Regions from separate parts of the Paenibacillus sp. DS2015 genome, predicted to be linked through region 3. Evidence: riboswitches for the same ligand, from Rfam matches in the RefSeq annotation. Region 3 holds a riboswitch; each other region holds the start of a gene.
What was found. Region 3 has a riboswitch for cyclic di-AMP ahead of J2T13_RS16825 (APC family permease). Riboswitches for the same ligand answer to the same signal wherever they lie in the genome.
Positions count from the first base shown of each region.

Region 1: it holds a riboswitch for cyclic di-AMP, as region 3 does, so the genes downstream of both, J2T13_RS20550 (3D domain-containing protein) here and J2T13_RS16825 (APC family permease) in region 3, are expected to answer to the same signal.
Region 2: it holds a riboswitch for cyclic di-AMP, as region 3 does, so the genes downstream of both, J2T13_RS22725 (C40 family peptidase) here and J2T13_RS16825 (APC family permease) in region 3, are expected to answer to the same signal.
Region 4: it holds a riboswitch for cyclic di-AMP, as region 3 does, so the genes downstream of both, J2T13_RS09585 (3D domain-containing protein) here and J2T13_RS16825 (APC family permease) in region 3, are expected to answer to the same signal.

Region 1 is NZ_JBNPWS010000030.1:14,459-18,616, forward strand. It holds gene J2T13_RS20540 (HD domain-containing protein) at 1-487, shown strand, start outside; gene J2T13_RS20545 (TatD family hydrolase) at 537-1,307, shown strand; cyclic di-AMP (ydaO/yuaA leader) riboswitch at 1,508-1,722, shown strand; gene J2T13_RS20550 (3D domain-containing protein) at 1,991-3,142, shown strand; gene rnmV (ribonuclease M5) at 3,265-3,807, shown strand; gene rsmA (16S rRNA (adenine(1518)-N(6)/adenine(1519)-N(6))-dimethyltransferase RsmA) at 3,813-4,158, shown strand, end outside.
Region 2 is NZ_JBNPWS010000037.1:16,016-20,173, forward strand. It holds gene J2T13_RS22715 (c-type cytochrome) at 84-440, opposite strand; gene J2T13_RS22720 (GNAT family N-acetyltransferase) at 587-1,081, opposite strand; gene J2T13_RS22725 (C40 family peptidase) at 1,331-1,798, opposite strand; cyclic di-AMP (ydaO/yuaA leader) riboswitch at 1,802-1,940, opposite strand; gene J2T13_RS22730 (C40 family peptidase) at 2,205-2,672, opposite strand; cyclic di-AMP (ydaO/yuaA leader) riboswitch at 2,677-2,815, opposite strand; gene J2T13_RS22735 (hypothetical protein) at 3,070-3,891, opposite strand; gene J2T13_RS22740 (M1 family metallopeptidase) at 3,903-4,158, opposite strand, start outside.
Region 3 is NZ_JBNPWS010000020.1:8,802-12,959, forward strand. It holds gene J2T13_RS16810 (hypothetical protein) at 1-47, shown strand, start outside; gene J2T13_RS16815 (hypothetical protein) at 211-783, opposite strand; gene J2T13_RS16820 (hypothetical protein) at 909-1,613, opposite strand; cyclic di-AMP (ydaO/yuaA leader) riboswitch at 1,917-2,063, shown strand; gene J2T13_RS16825 (APC family permease) at 2,181-3,998, shown strand.
Region 4 is NZ_JBNPWS010000008.1:68,219-72,376, reverse strand. It holds gene J2T13_RS09595 (Ppx/GppA family phosphatase) at 1-222, shown strand, start outside; gene ppk1 (polyphosphate kinase 1) at 173-2,284, opposite strand; cyclic di-AMP (ydaO/yuaA leader) riboswitch at 2,509-2,691, shown strand; gene J2T13_RS09585 (3D domain-containing protein) at 2,692-3,369, shown strand; gene J2T13_RS09580 (polysaccharide deacetylase family protein) at 3,464-4,158, opposite strand, start outside.

The sequences.
Region 1 (4,158 bases), on a different contig from region 3:
ATTGCAAGGGCTGTTTGAGGATAATGTGACGGTCGAGTTATACCTTCAAATGGATGAAGCACTCCTTCAGACTGCATTTATGCAGTGGATTGGAGAGGAAGATAACATACTAAGTGAGCTTTGCAGTAGATTTATACATCGCAGGCTGTATAAATATGTAGAATTGGAAATGTTGGATGCCAATATGATTAGCGAAATTAGACAAGAGTTTCTAAAGGTAGGTCTAAATCCAGATTACGATCTCGAGAGTGACTTCCCTACGGACCTCCCTTATGATGTTTTCCATCCAGGGGATGAGGCCAGTCAGAAACAAATTTTGCTATTGGATCGACAGGATGGTCTGAGGGAAATTTCTGAAGTATCAGATATTGTGCGTTCCATTAGTGGAATACACCGAGGGAAGAACCACCTCTATTATCCCGAAGAAAAGCTCAAAGATGTATTAACGCTGTTCTCACCTGCTGTTGCCCGTATATTTAAGTTATAGATAGTCTATTTAATACCAACAAGAGATCGACATGAAAGGAGTTTTTAGGATGATGTTATTTGACACACATACGCATCTGGATGCATTACAATTCGACGAGGACCGCGAAGAGGTGATTGCGAATGCTCTAAAGGCAGGAGTAGGTAAAATGATTAACGTTGGCTTTAATCGAGAAACCATTCCTACAACCATGAAGTTGGCTGAGCAATATGATTTCATTTATGCGGCCGTGGGTTGGCACCCTCAAGATGCCATTACCATGAAGGAAGAAGACATGGCGTGGATCGCCTCTTTATGTAAGCATGATAAAGTGGTAGCCATTGGTGAAATAGGGCTTGATTATTATTGGGATACCTCGCCTAAGGATGTACAGCATCGCGTATTTCGTCAGCAGATTGGACTAGCTCGCGAGCTGAATATGCCCATTGTTATTCATAATCGTGATGCTCACGAAGATGTCGTTAGAATTTTGCGTGAGGAGAAGGCGAGTGAAGTTGGAGGGGTTATGCATTCTTATTCAGGTAGCTGGGAAACTGCCAAGTTATGTCTAGATATGGGATTTCATTTATCCTTTGGAGGACCGATCACATTCAAGAATGCGAAGCAGCCAAAAGAGGTTTTACAACAGGTGCCAATGGATCGATTATTGATTGAAACGGATGCTCCATATTTGACACCCCATCCATTTCGTGGAAAGAGAAATGAATCTGCTCATGTAAGACTAGTGGCAGAGGCAGCTGCGCTAATTAAAGGGATTGACATCGAAGAATTAGCCCAAATAACTACTCAAAATGCACTGGATCGTTTTGGCATTTTGTGAAAAAGAGAGTAAAACAGGTGAAAAGACGAGTATAAGCGAATGATTAAGGTTTTTTAACTATATTAAGCGAGAATATTACATTATTTTAACCATTTATTCAGATTTTTGTGGTTGATTACTCCTTTACAACATGCATAGAAACAGGATATCATCTTTTCAGTGGTATGAGCGGCTCTATATTAGAGCGGCAATATTTTCCTGAACCAGTCTCGCTGAGTCTCTTGTATAAGAGAACGGGGAAACCAATATGACAGGACACTTCACAAACTTGTGATGATGATGGCATATATGATTTCTTTACTAGGGTCTAGGGGTGAATTTGAAGGCATGCGCCATGAGCGTGTGACCTAAGATAGGGCGGCTCTCTTTCGTCCAAACCCGACAGCTAACCTCGTAAGCGTTATGAAGAGAGGCAACCTCGTGCATACATTCCAATTGTTCTAACAATTACGGAAGCCACGAAAGAGTTCCTCTAACTCTTTCTTTTGGCTTCTTTTGTTTTAGAATAAAGGCAATGATGTCATCATACTGTTGTTTAACAGGAGGTGACAACCATGTCGAGCAGACGGGTACATGATGCAGGACAATCTCACGTTACGCGTCCTGTAAAAATTTAAAAATAGTCACGTCAATTACAATCATGCATTATCTTAGACGGCGAGGCTATGAAGGAGGATCGGAAAGTGGGCGGTTTTCAACAAGAAGAAACCCATGATTCACCATCATCCAGCATGACTTACGCATTGCGATGGAAGCATGAGTATTTAACTAAGATCTCACTTGCAGCTATTATTTCAATCGCAATTACTCTTTTGGTTTTGCTGCTTGTTAGTTTTCAAGCACGCAAACAAGTGTATCTGGTGGTAGATGGTCAAGTTAAAGCAGTGGAAACAAGTCGGGTAATACTTCAGGAAATGCTGGATGAAGAGGCTATTATACTGAAGCCAGAAGATCAAGTTTCTATGCCGTTGAATGGTTCACTTGTAGACGGGGACAAAATAGTTATTCGCCGTGCAATCGAGATTCAAGTGACATCAGATGGTCAAACGAAGACTAGATTTACAACTAAGAACACAGTGAAAGGCGCTATGGAAGAATTAGGACTTTCACTAGAGAGCGATGATAAAGTATTTCCTTCTCTGACCACATCGGTCACGGATAATATGAATATTAAGATCGTTCGGATTAATAAACAAACTGTACAACGCACAGAGAAAGTACCTTTTCGGATTATCAAGACAGCAGATGCAACGGTCCTGAAGGGCAAAGTCAAAGTGGTACAGCAGGGACAGACCGGAACGGTCATTCAAAATATTGAAAAAATATACCAAGATGGTAAGCTGGTATCTATGCGTATGGTAGGCAAAGAAGTGCAGGCCGTGGCGCAGCATAAAGTAATCGCAGTAGGAACAAAGGTAGAAGCACCGAAGGTGGTTGTGGCTAAAGCTGAGGTTAAGCCTAAGAGCACTATTACCAAAGTAAGCTCCAACAATCAGGTGAGTAAGGCAGGTGTCGATTTCACTTACAAGAAAGTGCTGAATAATGTATCGATGACTGCCTATTCATCAGAGGAACCTGGGATAGGTACTCGCACTGCTTCGGGTACTCGTGTAACAGAAGGACGTACGATTGCTGTTGATCCTAATGTGATTCCATTAGGGTGGTGGGTTTACATTGAAGGCATGGGCTTCCGCCGAGCAGAAGATACGGGTGGTGCGATCAAGGGGAATAAGATCGATATGTACTTCGACTCTCTACAAAATGCACGCGACTTCGGTCGTAAATCGGGCAGAACAGTCTATGTAATAGGACCTGTAAAGCCAGAGCTTAACTAATGTTGCTCGGGTTTTACAACAGCTTTCTAATGTTATAATATTAAGATCATTGTTATGTCATGCTAAGAAGAGGTGTATTCCTCTTCTTTTTGTTGTTGTCTTGTCCAGGGAGGAATATTCGTATGATTAAAGAAATTATCGTTGTGGAAGGTCGCGATGATACCACAGCCATTAAAAGAGCGGTAGATGCAGATACTATTGAGACGGGTGGTTCAGCTATAAATGCCCGTATTCTACAACGGATTGCTCTAGCGCAAGAGCGTAGGGGTGTGATCGTGCTAACGGATCCTGATCACGCGGGGGAGCGTATTCGCAAAATTATTACGGCGAAGGTGCCTGGATGCAAACATGCATTCATCCCTGAAGCGGAGGCGACGCGAAAGGGCGATATTGGGGTTGAGAATGCTTCGCCTGCAGCTATTCAGCATGCATTAGCCCGAGTACATACCTCTTATGAGGGCGCAGAGAGCCTGATTGATATGGAAGATCTGGTACAAGCAGGTCTGCTTGTTCACCCGGAAGCAGCTGCACGTAGGATGGCTATGGGTAACATTCTTGGGATTGGGTATTGTAACGGCAAGCAATTTCTTAAGCGCTTAGCTATGTTTCAGATTACGCGCGATGAGTTTGTTCGCGCCCTCGCCCAAATAGAAGAGGGAGGCTAAATCATATGAATGAAATAGATGATATCGCTACACCAAGGCGAACGAAGGAGATCATTCGGCGCCATGGTTTTTCTTTTAAGAAAAGCTTGGGGCAGAATTTCCTAATTGATCAAAATATATTAACTAAAATTGTAAATGCGGCAGAATTGGATTCCACGAAAGGGGCGTTAGAGATTGGCCCTGGTATTGGAGCACTTACGGAGAAATTGGCACAGGTAGCTGGTGCCGTTACCGCAGTGGAAATCGATCGCCGTCTTATTCCCATATTGCAGGAAGTACTTGAACCCTATCCACATGTTCAGATTGAACATGCCGATGTGCTGGAAGTGGACTTACAGCAATTGTTTAAGG
Region 2 (4,158 bases), on a different contig from region 3:
CAGAGGAAAAGATAGTTATATATAGAAGAAACGGGCATCATTCCTATTGGAGTGATGCCCGTTTCTTCTATGAATGTTAGCGATTACTTCTTCTCGGATAACCAAAGAGCAACGTTAGCAATTTCTTCATCTTTTAATTGATCTTTGAAAGCCGGCATTATTCCGCTACCTTTAGAAACGATATTGTAAATCTGTTCCGCGGATAGTGTAGCTCCGATGTTCTGTAAATTCGGTCCTACCGAACCTTGCAGTTGATCGCCATGACAGCTAATACAGTTGGCTTTAACCAATGTTTCAGCTGCACCCGCATCTAATGTCACCACAGGCATGGCTGGTTTCTCTTCTTCTGCTATTTCTTCTTTACCTGGTAGTGTGAACATAAGTACCAGAGCTATAGCACACGCGGCGAAAAACAAACCGCTCATGATCCATTTTTGCATACTTATTCGTCCCTTCTTTCTATGTAAACTAATGTATTTATTATAACGGAACAAATCCTTAGAGCATAGCGTTTGTGACAAAAAAGAAACAATTATCTTCTTGATTATACCAAACAACTCACGGATTAGTGCTATTTGTCATATAATTAGTCATTATTTAGTTGATAAACCATGCAGTAAAAGTCTTTAATACCTTCAGGAGTAAGTCGTTCATAACAATCCGTAATAATAAAATTCGCTTTGATATAGGCTTGAATAGCACGTTTATTCCAAGTGAGCACCTCTAAATCAATCTCGTCGTGGGGCTCGCGTAACAATGCAGCGTGAACAATGGATAGTACAAAAGATTTACCCTTTCCCTGACCACATAAATCAGGGTGCATACAGATTCCTAATCGGGTCACTCCTTCTAGTGGAAATAACTGTGCGAATCCGCAAAGATCTCCGGATTCATTCATTACTGAGAGATATTGAGTTGCGCGTAGGAGAGGGTCTCCAAACTCAATACCAAGTAGCTCCATTTGTTCCCATGGTAACCATCCATATATATTGTAAGGAGGAGCGAACTTCCATTCGCAAATAGATTTGGCATGGCTAATTTCCATAGGAAGCACAATAAATGGGTAATCTTTATGGCTCATGAGTAGAATCTCCTTTGTTATATGGGTAGGCAGGGTTATCATCATGAAAATACTTGTGATATATACATATTTACAATTGAAGATGTGGTGGATGTTTAATTCTTAGGTAGCGGGGTAATAAAGATTAAGCTTAAATTTTATAGTATGTTTGGATCAGCACTAAATGATGCACATAAAACTAGACAGAAAAACCCGAGAATTGAGATTTAGAGAAATCTCAATTCTCGGGCGTAGGGTCAAATGAATGGTTTAATCAATGGCAACGGCATTGTATGTATCAGTACTCATAATTCTCTTAGCACCAACGTATTTAGAAACGTAGTAGCTCTCGCTAAGTGAATTAATAATTACCCCTCTAGAAGAAGAAGAGTGTGCAAATTTACCATTTCCAACATAAATTCCGACGTGTGAAACGCCTCTTCCATTCGTATTAAAGAATACTAGATCGCCTTCGCGTAAATCATCACGGGCTACAGAAGTACCCATGTTGTATTGGGAACCGGATTGATGAGGTAAGTTAATACCTAATTTATCAAAAATATACATTGTAAACCCGGAGCAATCGAAGCCGTTTGTGCTGACTCCAGCTTCTTTATAACTAGTTCCAATTGTTGGAGCAATCGCTTTATCCAATTTAGAATCTGCGAAAGCGCTTCCTGTTCCAATAGTAAATAATAATGCCAAACCCATAACTGAAGATACTAATTTCTTATTCAACAATATGACTCCTCCTGGTGCCTGCGAGGTTAGCTTAAGGATTCGGTTGAAGGTCCCCTATGATCCCTTTGATGCAAGATCAATTCACCCACTACTGGTTCCCCCGCTTCCCGAGTTTACGGGAATTCGGCTGATTTGTTAACACTATAATTGATAGAACGTATACATCAATGATAAGTTGTTACAATACTTATTACAAAGTTGTTACTAAAATCTAACTGGGACTATTGTAACAAAGGATTAGTAGTTTGGCAATTGTTTCTATGAATATTATTAAAAAAATTTATGGATTAGTTACAAAAATTGAAACCTTTTTGTAATTTATTACGTTATTGTATGTAATAAAAGAAAAAACCCACAACTGAGACTTCGGCAAAAGTCTCAGTTGTGAGCCTAATTATAAAGGTTAGTTATACGCAGTGGCTTGATACTTAGCTGTACTCATAACACGTTTGGCACCCACGTAGCGGTTGGCATAATAGCTTTGACTAAGAGGGCTAATCATGACACCACGTGATGAAGAGGCATGTGCAAATTTACCATTTCCAACAAATATCCCAACATGGGACACACCTCTTCCGGAGGTATTAAAGAAAACAAGGTCTCCAGATCTCAGCTGATTACGCGATACAGAGGTACCCATCTGATATTGCGATGCAGACTGACGAGGGAGATTTACACCTAATTTCTGAAAGACATATCTGGTAAAACCAGAGCAGTCAAATCCGTTTGTAGTGGTACCCGCGGTTTTATAACTAACTCCGATAGTGGGTTGAATGGCTGTGTTCAATTTCGAGTCTGCAAATACGCTTCCAGTTCCAATAGTTAATGCGAGTGCCACGCTCAATGCTGCAGCGGATAATTTCTTCTTCAATTACATTTTCCCCTTCCAATGCCTGCGAGGTTAGCTTAAGGATTCGGTTGAAGGTCCCCTATGATCCCTCTAATGCGAGATCAATTCACCCATTTAATGGATCCCCCGCTTCCTGGTGCCAAGGAATTTGGCCTTTATCGTGCACCTGAAAGTAATGAAATGGCGGTCGTCTACAATAATAGTGTCATAAAGATTACAAAGTTGTTACTAAAACCAACTGGGATCATTTTAACAGAGGATCTAAGGTTTAGCAAACGGTTAAAGCAAAAAAAGATAGAAAAACCCCCCCTTATTTCACGAAAAAAGGGGGGGTTTTTCCTATATCAAGGGATTGGAGTGATGACAAAAATTTAATAACTATTTTTTCATATATTCTTAAAAATAGTTTTTTGTGAAGTCATCGGAACTTCTTGTTATACCATAAATCAAATTGCGCAGTGATTCCCCATAATTTAAACAGACAGGAAATGAAATGATAGGCCTGTTGGATAATAAGACCAATTAATCCGGTCCACCAGAGGGACATACCTGTGAATAGGCTGAACAGTAATATGCAACTGAGGCCTAGAATGAGAGATATACCCATAACAGATAGCGTGTATCGAAGACAGATTCGAATGGAGGACAGGATTCCGGCGCGACCGGTTACTCCGAACTGAACATAGAGAATCAATTGATGGATAATATATCGGTATACATACCAAGCGAGCATGTAGGGCACGGCTTGAATCCATATGGATGGAGATAGAAATCCAGTAAGACCAATATCATATAATTTAGGAATGACCCAGTAAGCTGGAATCAATACAAGTCCGATCTCTATCCAATAGAGTAGCGCCATCGGCTTCCAAAGTTGTTGAATACCTTTGAAAAAGAAAAGCCCAGGCTCTCCAACTCTTTCTTTATGAAGACCGTAAAGGATTCCTGCATGAATAAGTGGTGTAAGTATCATTCGTAAGAGTAGCATACCTAATAAGATCCAAAGATAGGAATGGACAGTTTCATTGTTGGTTAGACTCAGTTGTCCTTCTACATAGAAAAGAATCTTACTCAACTCATTCGGTGGTGGGTCAGGATAGCGTAGGAATAAAGGGACTACCGCCGATTGAACCAAACGGTATAGAAAATACCCACAGATTAACTGGTATAAAAATAGAATGATTACAACGTAAAATTGGTCTTTAACACTTTTCCAGCCATTGGCGATATTGTTCCTCACCAGCTCTCACCTCACCAGGACAGACTTCCAAGCCATGTTTCCACTAGCTTGGTGATGCTTATGTTTAAGCGTGATACAATCTTGTGGTCGTCATCTACCTTCATATAGTTGTTAATATGGTTATTCTCAAGTACAAGGGTGTATTCAGGATCGATCATGGCCCATGCCAGAGGAGATTTGTATTGTAGCTTGAACTGAATATGATCTCCATTCCCTGTCCATACCTTATGGATAGAGTGACCATCGGCAAAGCGGAAGAGTATCGGT
Region 3 (4,158 bases):
TTCTTTTAACATGGATGATCCGATCCTTTGTGAAGCGTATAGATTAGGAGTAAGAAGATAAAGTTTACTCCATTCCCAAGTGTGAGATTCGGATTGAAAGTAGTACTGACTATCCGTTACGACCTTGTATAGATTGAAATATAAAGAACCAGAGTGAAGAGCACTCTGGTTCTTTATACCGCTTGGTTAAGTGTGTTGTTTCATTGCGAACTATTCAAATAAATCTATATAGGCTTGGAAGTCATTAATATATTTATCAACAAGCTTGTAGCCAGCGGCTAGCTTAACGTTAGCCTGATCGAATGTCTTATAATTGATCGTTGCTGAACCGAGAGATTTTTTGAACAAAGTAAAGGCTTGAAGTTGCAATGATGCACCTTTGATATAAGTGTCATGAATTTGCTTCAATTTGGGAGTCGTAGGTTTAATTCTCTTCAAACCCACTACAAATTTAGTGTAATTAGGGATAATGGTATTATTGAAAGCTGCATAGGTCTGTTTGCGATTGCTAGCAGTTACATATCTATTATTTTTGGTGTATGAAGTAACGGCTTTATCTTCAAATTTAGCAATTAATTCAAGTGCATCTACATATTCAAGAAGCGCTGCATATTCCGGATCATATTCAGGTTCCTCATCGGTATAAAGATCCTCTGTGGTGTCGGTATCTTCAATTATTGTTGAGTTCCCTCCTGTAGTTTCTGCTGAGGATACAGTTGGAAATACGAGGGTACTAATCAAGATAAAAGCTAGTAGTGTCATTATTATTCTGTTCTTACTCATTCGTAGATCATTCCTTCGTTATATATTTGTAGTTTCTTATGTCATTATCGGTAAAGACTGTTCCTACTTTAATAGTTTTACTAAATATTCAAATAGAGATCACTGATTGAATAAAGATTCACTCATTAGTATTCAAATTTAGCTACATAAGAATCGATATCGTTACTATACTTACTGACCAGTGTACGACCCGTATCTAATTTGCTATTCGCTTGATAGAATAATTTACTATTAATTTTGGTCGTAGAAAGGGAATTTTTCATTAACGTAAGGCCTTGGAGCTGTAAAGAGGCTCCCTTAATATATGTAGCATGTATGTTCTTTAAGGTCGTATTTGTTGGTTTAATCTTCTTCAAAGCGACTACGAATTTAGTGTAATTAGGGACAACAGAGTTGTTGAGAGTGATAAAAGCCTGTTTGCGATTACTAGACGTGATGTTTACATAGGCATATTTTTCAAAACTTGAAATGGCCTTATTCTCAAATGAAGCAATCAATTCAAGTTGGTCGGCATAGTCAAGAAATTCTGCAAATTCTGGATCATATTCGTACTCTTCTTCGTCTTCGTCCGTGAATGTGTCGTCGTAATCAGAGTAATAATCTTCGGAGTTAAAGTCATTTTCTCCGGCTGTGTTTATAGTCACCACAGGATTGTTCTTTTCAAGCGAGATTGTGTTAACCTCTTCAATTGACTTCTGCGTTGCTGCTGCTGAAGAGACTGCTGGAAATACGAGAGTGCCCAGTAAGATAAAGGCTAGTAGTGCTGAGATTATTCTGTTTTTGAACATGGTTATTTCATTCCCCCGTTGCTGAATTTGTGTGATTGTCATTCTTATGACAAGTCGAGAATAAGTGACTTCATTTGTTATTATCGGTAATATCAACTGAATTTTCAATATATTTAATAAATTATCCCATATTTAAGGTGCGATAGAGAATAAATGAGATGTCTTTTCTGTGACTAGTCACTTTTACTCATAATCATTAGCTTTAAAGCGATAATACGTGATAATGAATGAGATTCATGTATTACATGGTTCTTTCAGTCAAATTACATCCCTTTTCCTTCCTTTTTTTCTTTTTTTGGAAGTTTACAGTTAACTTCGTGCGCCTTAGAATTAACTCTCGTGATAAGTTGAATAGCGCTGAATTTTCGTTAGGAAAAGCGGGGGAACCAATAGTTTGGCATCATGCCAATGGGGTGAATCGTATTGTATACGTAGGGCTAATCCACAGCCCGAATCCGACAGCTAACCTCGTAAGCTTGGGTGGTTACATGACCTATGTTTAGACATGCAGATCTCTGTATGTTTAAAGGACAGGACCCGCAAGAGAACCTTCTTAAATTGGCGCACAGCATGGCTGATTCTACTTGTAAAAGAAGGGGTTTAACGATAATGGTCAGCAAAATAAAAAGATTATTAATCGGTCGTCCAATGAAATCAGATGAGCTTGATCATGAGAAATTAAGTAAGTTTAAAGCACTTGCGGTACTTTCCTCAGATGCATTATCATCGGTCGCGTATGGTACGGAACAGATTCTGATTGTGCTGATGGCGGCTGGATTTACTGCTATATGGTATTCGCTTCCCATTTCACTAGCTGTACTGGGACTATTAGCGATCCTTATTCTATCGTACCGTCAGACGATCTTCTCTTATCCTATGGGTGGGGGAGCATATATCGTGGCTAAGGATAACTTAGGTGTATCCACCGGACTGATGGCCGGTGGTTCACTCTTAGTGGATTACATTCTTACGGTCGCTGTCAGTGCATCGGCAGGGACAGATGCGCTGACGTCTGCATTTCCACAGCTTCATGATCACAATGTATTGATCGCGATAACGGTCATTATATTGTTAACAATTGTTAATTTAAGAGGAGTTACGGAAGCCGCTTCTTTTATCGCTTTTCCAGTCTACCTGTTTGTGGTGTCTATCTTTGTCTTGATTATCTCGGGGTTGTTCAAATATGTAACGGGTAGTATTCATACAGATATTCCCGAGATTGGGGCCGCTGTATCGAATATAAGTCTGTTTCTACTATTGAAGGCATTTAGTTCGGGGTGTTCAGCTCTGACCGGCGTTGAAGCCGTATCGAATGCAATTCCGAATTTTAAGCAACCCTCAGATCGTAATGCAGCGAAGACGTTAGTCATGATGGGGCTAATTCTAGGTGCCATGTTTACGGGTATTAGCTTACTGGCCTATTGGTACGGCGTTACACCAGATCCGAAAGCGACCATTGTATCTCAGATTGCTGAATCAGTATTCGGACGTGGAGGGCTCTACTTTGCAATTCAAGGCGTTACTGCACTTATTCTGTTTCTAGCAGCAAATACTGCGTATTCGGCATTTCCCTTGTTAGCTTTTATGCTTGCTAAGGACAAATTTATGCCACATATGTTCATGGTTCGTGGTGATCGCCTAGGGTTTTCTAATGGGATCATCATTCTAGGTGTATTGTCCTCTGTACTGGTCGCAGTATTTCACGGGAATACAGAAGGTCTAATTCCGCTCTATGCGGTGGGTGTATTCATCCCCTTTACACTGTCACAGTTAGGCATGATGGTCCGTTGGTATCGAAGCAAGCCACCTGGCTGGGGGTTACGGTTTACGATTAATACAATCGGTATGATCACTACCCTTACTATCACACTCATTTTTATTTTTACGAAATTCTCGCATATTTGGATGGTGTTTATTTTCCTACCGCTTGTGATGCTTCTCTTCATGCGAATCCATCGTCATTATCTCAATACGGCAGACCAGTTACGTATCCAATTGGATACAGATAAGCCGGTTATTAAAGGAAGTACCATTCTAGTTCCTGTCTCAGGAGTCACACGTGTTGTGCTTAATTCGATAAGTTATGCTCGCTCGATGTCAGACAATGTGGTTGCAGTCTATATTGGTTTTGATGAGGGAGAAATACAGAAGATGGAACAAAAATGGGCCGAATGGAATCCGGGCGTAAGACTGATTGTTCTTCGTTCACGATATCGGAGTGTGGTACGTCCTTTGTTGAAGTTCATTGAGACGATTGAATGGAAAACAGCTGCGACAGATCATATTACGATTGTCATTCCTCAATTCATTACGAAGCATTGGTGGCAGAATATTCTACACAATCAATCGAGTTTACTTATTCGTACATTCTTAATTAATCAAAAAGATATTGTCATTACTACGGTACCGTACCACCTAAATAAATAATAACGGCTTATTGGAACTCCTAACATTCACGTTGGGAGTTTTTTTTGTTTTATTCATAGGTTCTTATGTTCATAAGTTGACAAATGCAACAAGGAATTATATATTATATTTTATTAAATCGTAATTATTACTATTAAGTGAGTATTGAAAGGAGAACTTT
Region 4 (4,158 bases), on a different contig from region 3:
ATCCATAAATTAGGATCACTGGTGCAACTAGGTATTGCGCTAGATCAGAGTGAGACACAAGTGGTTCAATCCATTCAAGCTAATGTTGTTAACAAAACCTTTCATCTTACTGTCATTAGCGATGCGGAGACATGGATTGAACAAGAAGAAATGGAAAGTGCTATGAAAGTGTTTAAGAGTGCATGGAATCTGAAATTGAAGATAGACTTTCCTTCCACTTGATAACATCCATGGCTTCGAACTGGCTCCTAAAGGGGGCTAGTTCTTTGTTTTTGAATTCATAGTTTCCATTATTTTGTAGAAATCTAGCCTTCACATTATCTTTAAGGGATAGATCCAGAATTTGGACAATTAAATTTCGGATATGATCATCGTAGACAGGACACATTAACTCAATTCGTCTAGTTAAATTGCGTGTCATCCAATCTGCACTAGAGATCCAGAGCTCCGGGTTACCCCCATTCTCAAAATAATAGATCCTCGTATGCTCTAGAAACCGATCTACAATACTTCGAACCGTAATACGCTCACTCAAGTTAGGGACTCCAGGACGAAGACAACACACCCCACGTATAATCAGATCGATCTGAACGCCGGCTTGTGATGCGTCATACAGCTCGTCAATCATTTCTTGGTTAGATAGTGAGTTCATCTTGGCGATGATTTTTGCAGGTCTACCTGCTGTAGCATGTTCGGCTTCTCTCTGCATAAGCATGGAGAGGGTATTACTCATGTTCGATGGAGCTACAGTAATAGCGTCCCACTCATGATTACTTGAGTAACCGGTGATTTGGTTGAATAACTCAGACGCATCTAGACCAATAAGGTGATTGGAAGTGAACAGGCTTAAATCCGTGTACACCTTAGCGGTACTATCATTATAATTCCCCGTACCTACGTGGACATATCGACGTAATTCACTGCCTTCCTGACGGACGACGAGTGTGATCTTCGCATGCGTTTTTAGACCCACTAAACCATAAACAACATGACATCCTGATTTCTCAAGTTTTCGAGCCCAAGCGATATTACGCTCTTCATCAAATCGGGCTCTTAGTTCCACTACGACCGTCACTTGTTTCCCTGATTCAGCCGCGAGAGCTAGGGCTTGAATCAAGGGTGAGTTACCACTCACACGATACAGGGTCATCTTAATCGCCATGACATGTTCATCCTCAGAAGCTTGAATGATGAAATCTGTCACGGATTCAAAAGATTCATAAGGATGATAGACAAGAACGTCACGTTCATGGAGAACTTGGAAAAAGTCTTCATTTTCTTCAAATTCGGGTGGATATACGGGCTCAATAGGTGCATAGATTAATTTAGGATAACCTTTCAACGAACCCACGAAATTTCGGAGAAAGCTGAGATCTAAAGGACCTTCAATATCAAATATGAAATCAGTAATTTCAAATTCTGTTTGGAGTTGACTTAGTGCATAAGGGTGAATCCCTTTTTGAACCTCCATCCGGACAGGCGCTCCCCATCTACGTTTACGGAGTTCCTTCTCAATCTCCTCTAGCAAGTCTTCGGCACCTTCCTCATCAATCGTGAGATCAGAATTACGTGTTATCCGGAACTCATGAACCGCTACGGGATCATATCCACTAAACAAAGTATGAATATGCTGCTTGATGACCTCTTCTATAAAAATGAATTGGCGCTTCTTGCTGTTTGTACGATGAGGTAGTGGAATACATCTCGCAAGATTAGATGGAATTTGTAATATGGCGAAGTAGGGATCTTCTTCGGTACTCTCTTGTCGATTAAGCACAACTGACAAATATACATATTGGCTATGAACAAGCGGAAAGGGTCGACTCTGGTCAACGGCCATAGGTGTTAACACAGGGAAGATGATATCTTGATAATATTGTTCCATAGCTTGTTTTTGAGCGGCGGTCAAATCCTCATAGCTAGAAAAAACGATTCCCTCTTTACTTAATTGTCGTGAAATATCACGAAAAGTCCGGTATTGCTCGCTAATCATTTTGGATACTCGTTTCATCAGGCGTTTGTATAATCCTGAGGGTGTATAACCTGTAAAATCCTTTTTAGTATAACCGGCCTTAATCTGATCTTGAATGCCAGCCACGCGAACGCTCATGAACTCATCTAAATTTGTCGAGACAATGGCTAGAAATTTGGCTCTTTCTAGAAGCGGGTGATCTGCATCCTGTGCTTCTTGAAGAACGCGCCAGTTAAATTCAACCCAGCTTAAATCACGATTTAAGTATACGGACGTCGTTGTACGGTTTATTGTTTTCTGTTCTTCCATCATAGTGCCCCCAACAGGTCAATCAATATGTTATTTAGTTTCAATAATATTCTACTATATTTAGGTATGTACAATTGTAAAATCTATGTTAAATATGATCAGCTCAGTGTAAACAATGAATAATACACTCGAATTAGTATATGAAATTCTACAGAAAAAATAATAAAAACAAAAATAAATATCAAAATGGTAACAATTTCATGTGTAATAGTTACAAAGTTGTGATATATTCATACATGCCAAAACTTTTTGATTAAGGAAAAGTGTGGGGGACTTTATTGATGGAACGCAGGACGATGATTGATCGCTATTCCTGATTCCTTGGGGTGAATCGCGCGTATAGGGCGTGTAGGGTGAACTTCCTAATCCGAATCCGACAGCTAACTCCGCAGGCAAAATAAGGAGGAACTATGAAGAAATTTTCTACTATCAAAATAATGACAGCCATTATAGGCATTTCAGCAGCAATGCAAGTGGCTCCCGTTCACGCAGATCAGATTCATGTCGCAACCGCTGGAGATACTTTTTATAGTCTCACAAAGGAATACAAGGTGGATTTAAACAAGATGATTCAAGCTAACCCTAAGGTAAGTGCTACGAATATTTATGAAGGTATGAACCTTAGCATTCCAACATCTAGTACAGTGGTTAAGCAATCTGTAGCTTCTGCAGCGACTCCAATCACAGCGAAGCAAGTTTCAACAACAAGCCTTCTTAATGTTATACCCGAAGATAGTAAGGTCGAAGCATGGGGCAAAGTATTTAACTATTCTAAGACGATCAATGTAAAAGCATCAGCGTATTCAGCTGCTGCTAGCGAGAATGGGAAATGGGGCGCAGTTGATTATTTCGGTAATCCACTGAAATTGGGTACTCTAGCTGTAGATCCAAGTATTATCCCTTTAGGCACTAAAGTGTTAGTAACGGGACATAATCATGCGGGTCTCCCTAAACAAGCATTTGTGGCTACAGCCAAAGATGTTGGCTCAGCTATAAAGGGACATCGGATTGATATTTTTATCCCTGGAAGTCAAGCTACTGTTCGTGATTTTGGATATCAAAATGTTGAGTTGTATATTATCAAATAAATATTGATTTTTAGGAGCCGCTCTCGATCGTTCGAGAGCGGCTCTTTTTATAACATGAAGTTTCTCTAACGGCTAATATTCCTTACAGACACACTCACTCTCTCTTTAAGGACGGTGAAGTTGTCTTTTCTTTACTCATCGAAATATGAAGCATATCGGCAACCAGAACGAATGTATAACCTTTATCTCTTAGTTCTTGAATGACCTCAGGCAGAGCTTCAATGCTACCTTTAAGATCGGAACCTTCTCCACCACCTGCATGCTGAAGAATAATGGAGCCAGGACCAACAGAGGACAGGATGTTTTTCTTGACCTCTTCTTTACTAAGACCCTTCCAATCTAAGGAGTCCACGTTCCAATTAATTATTTTATATCCATGTGCTTTAGCCCATTTCAGCTGGGATTCTGTGATATCACCGTAGGGTGGTCTAATGAGTCGAGGGCTGTACCCCACGATTTGATGGATGATCTGTTCTGTCTTTAGAATCTGATCTTGAAAGCTATCGAACGATATTTTACTGAATTGTGGATGATTATACGAGTGATTACCGATAGAATGACCTTCTCGATTCATTCGAGCCACAAGCTCAGGATGCTTCTTAGCCCGTTCACCAATGACAAAAAAGGTTGCCTTTACATGGTGTTTGTCTAACACATCCAACACTTGTGCTGTAAATCTAGAGTCAGGCGCGTCGTCAAAAGTAAGAGCAATTTGTTTAATTCTTTCTCCCCTTGTTTTTATGGTCTCAGGGTATTTATGATATAGCTGTGCTAAGGATGATATCTGCT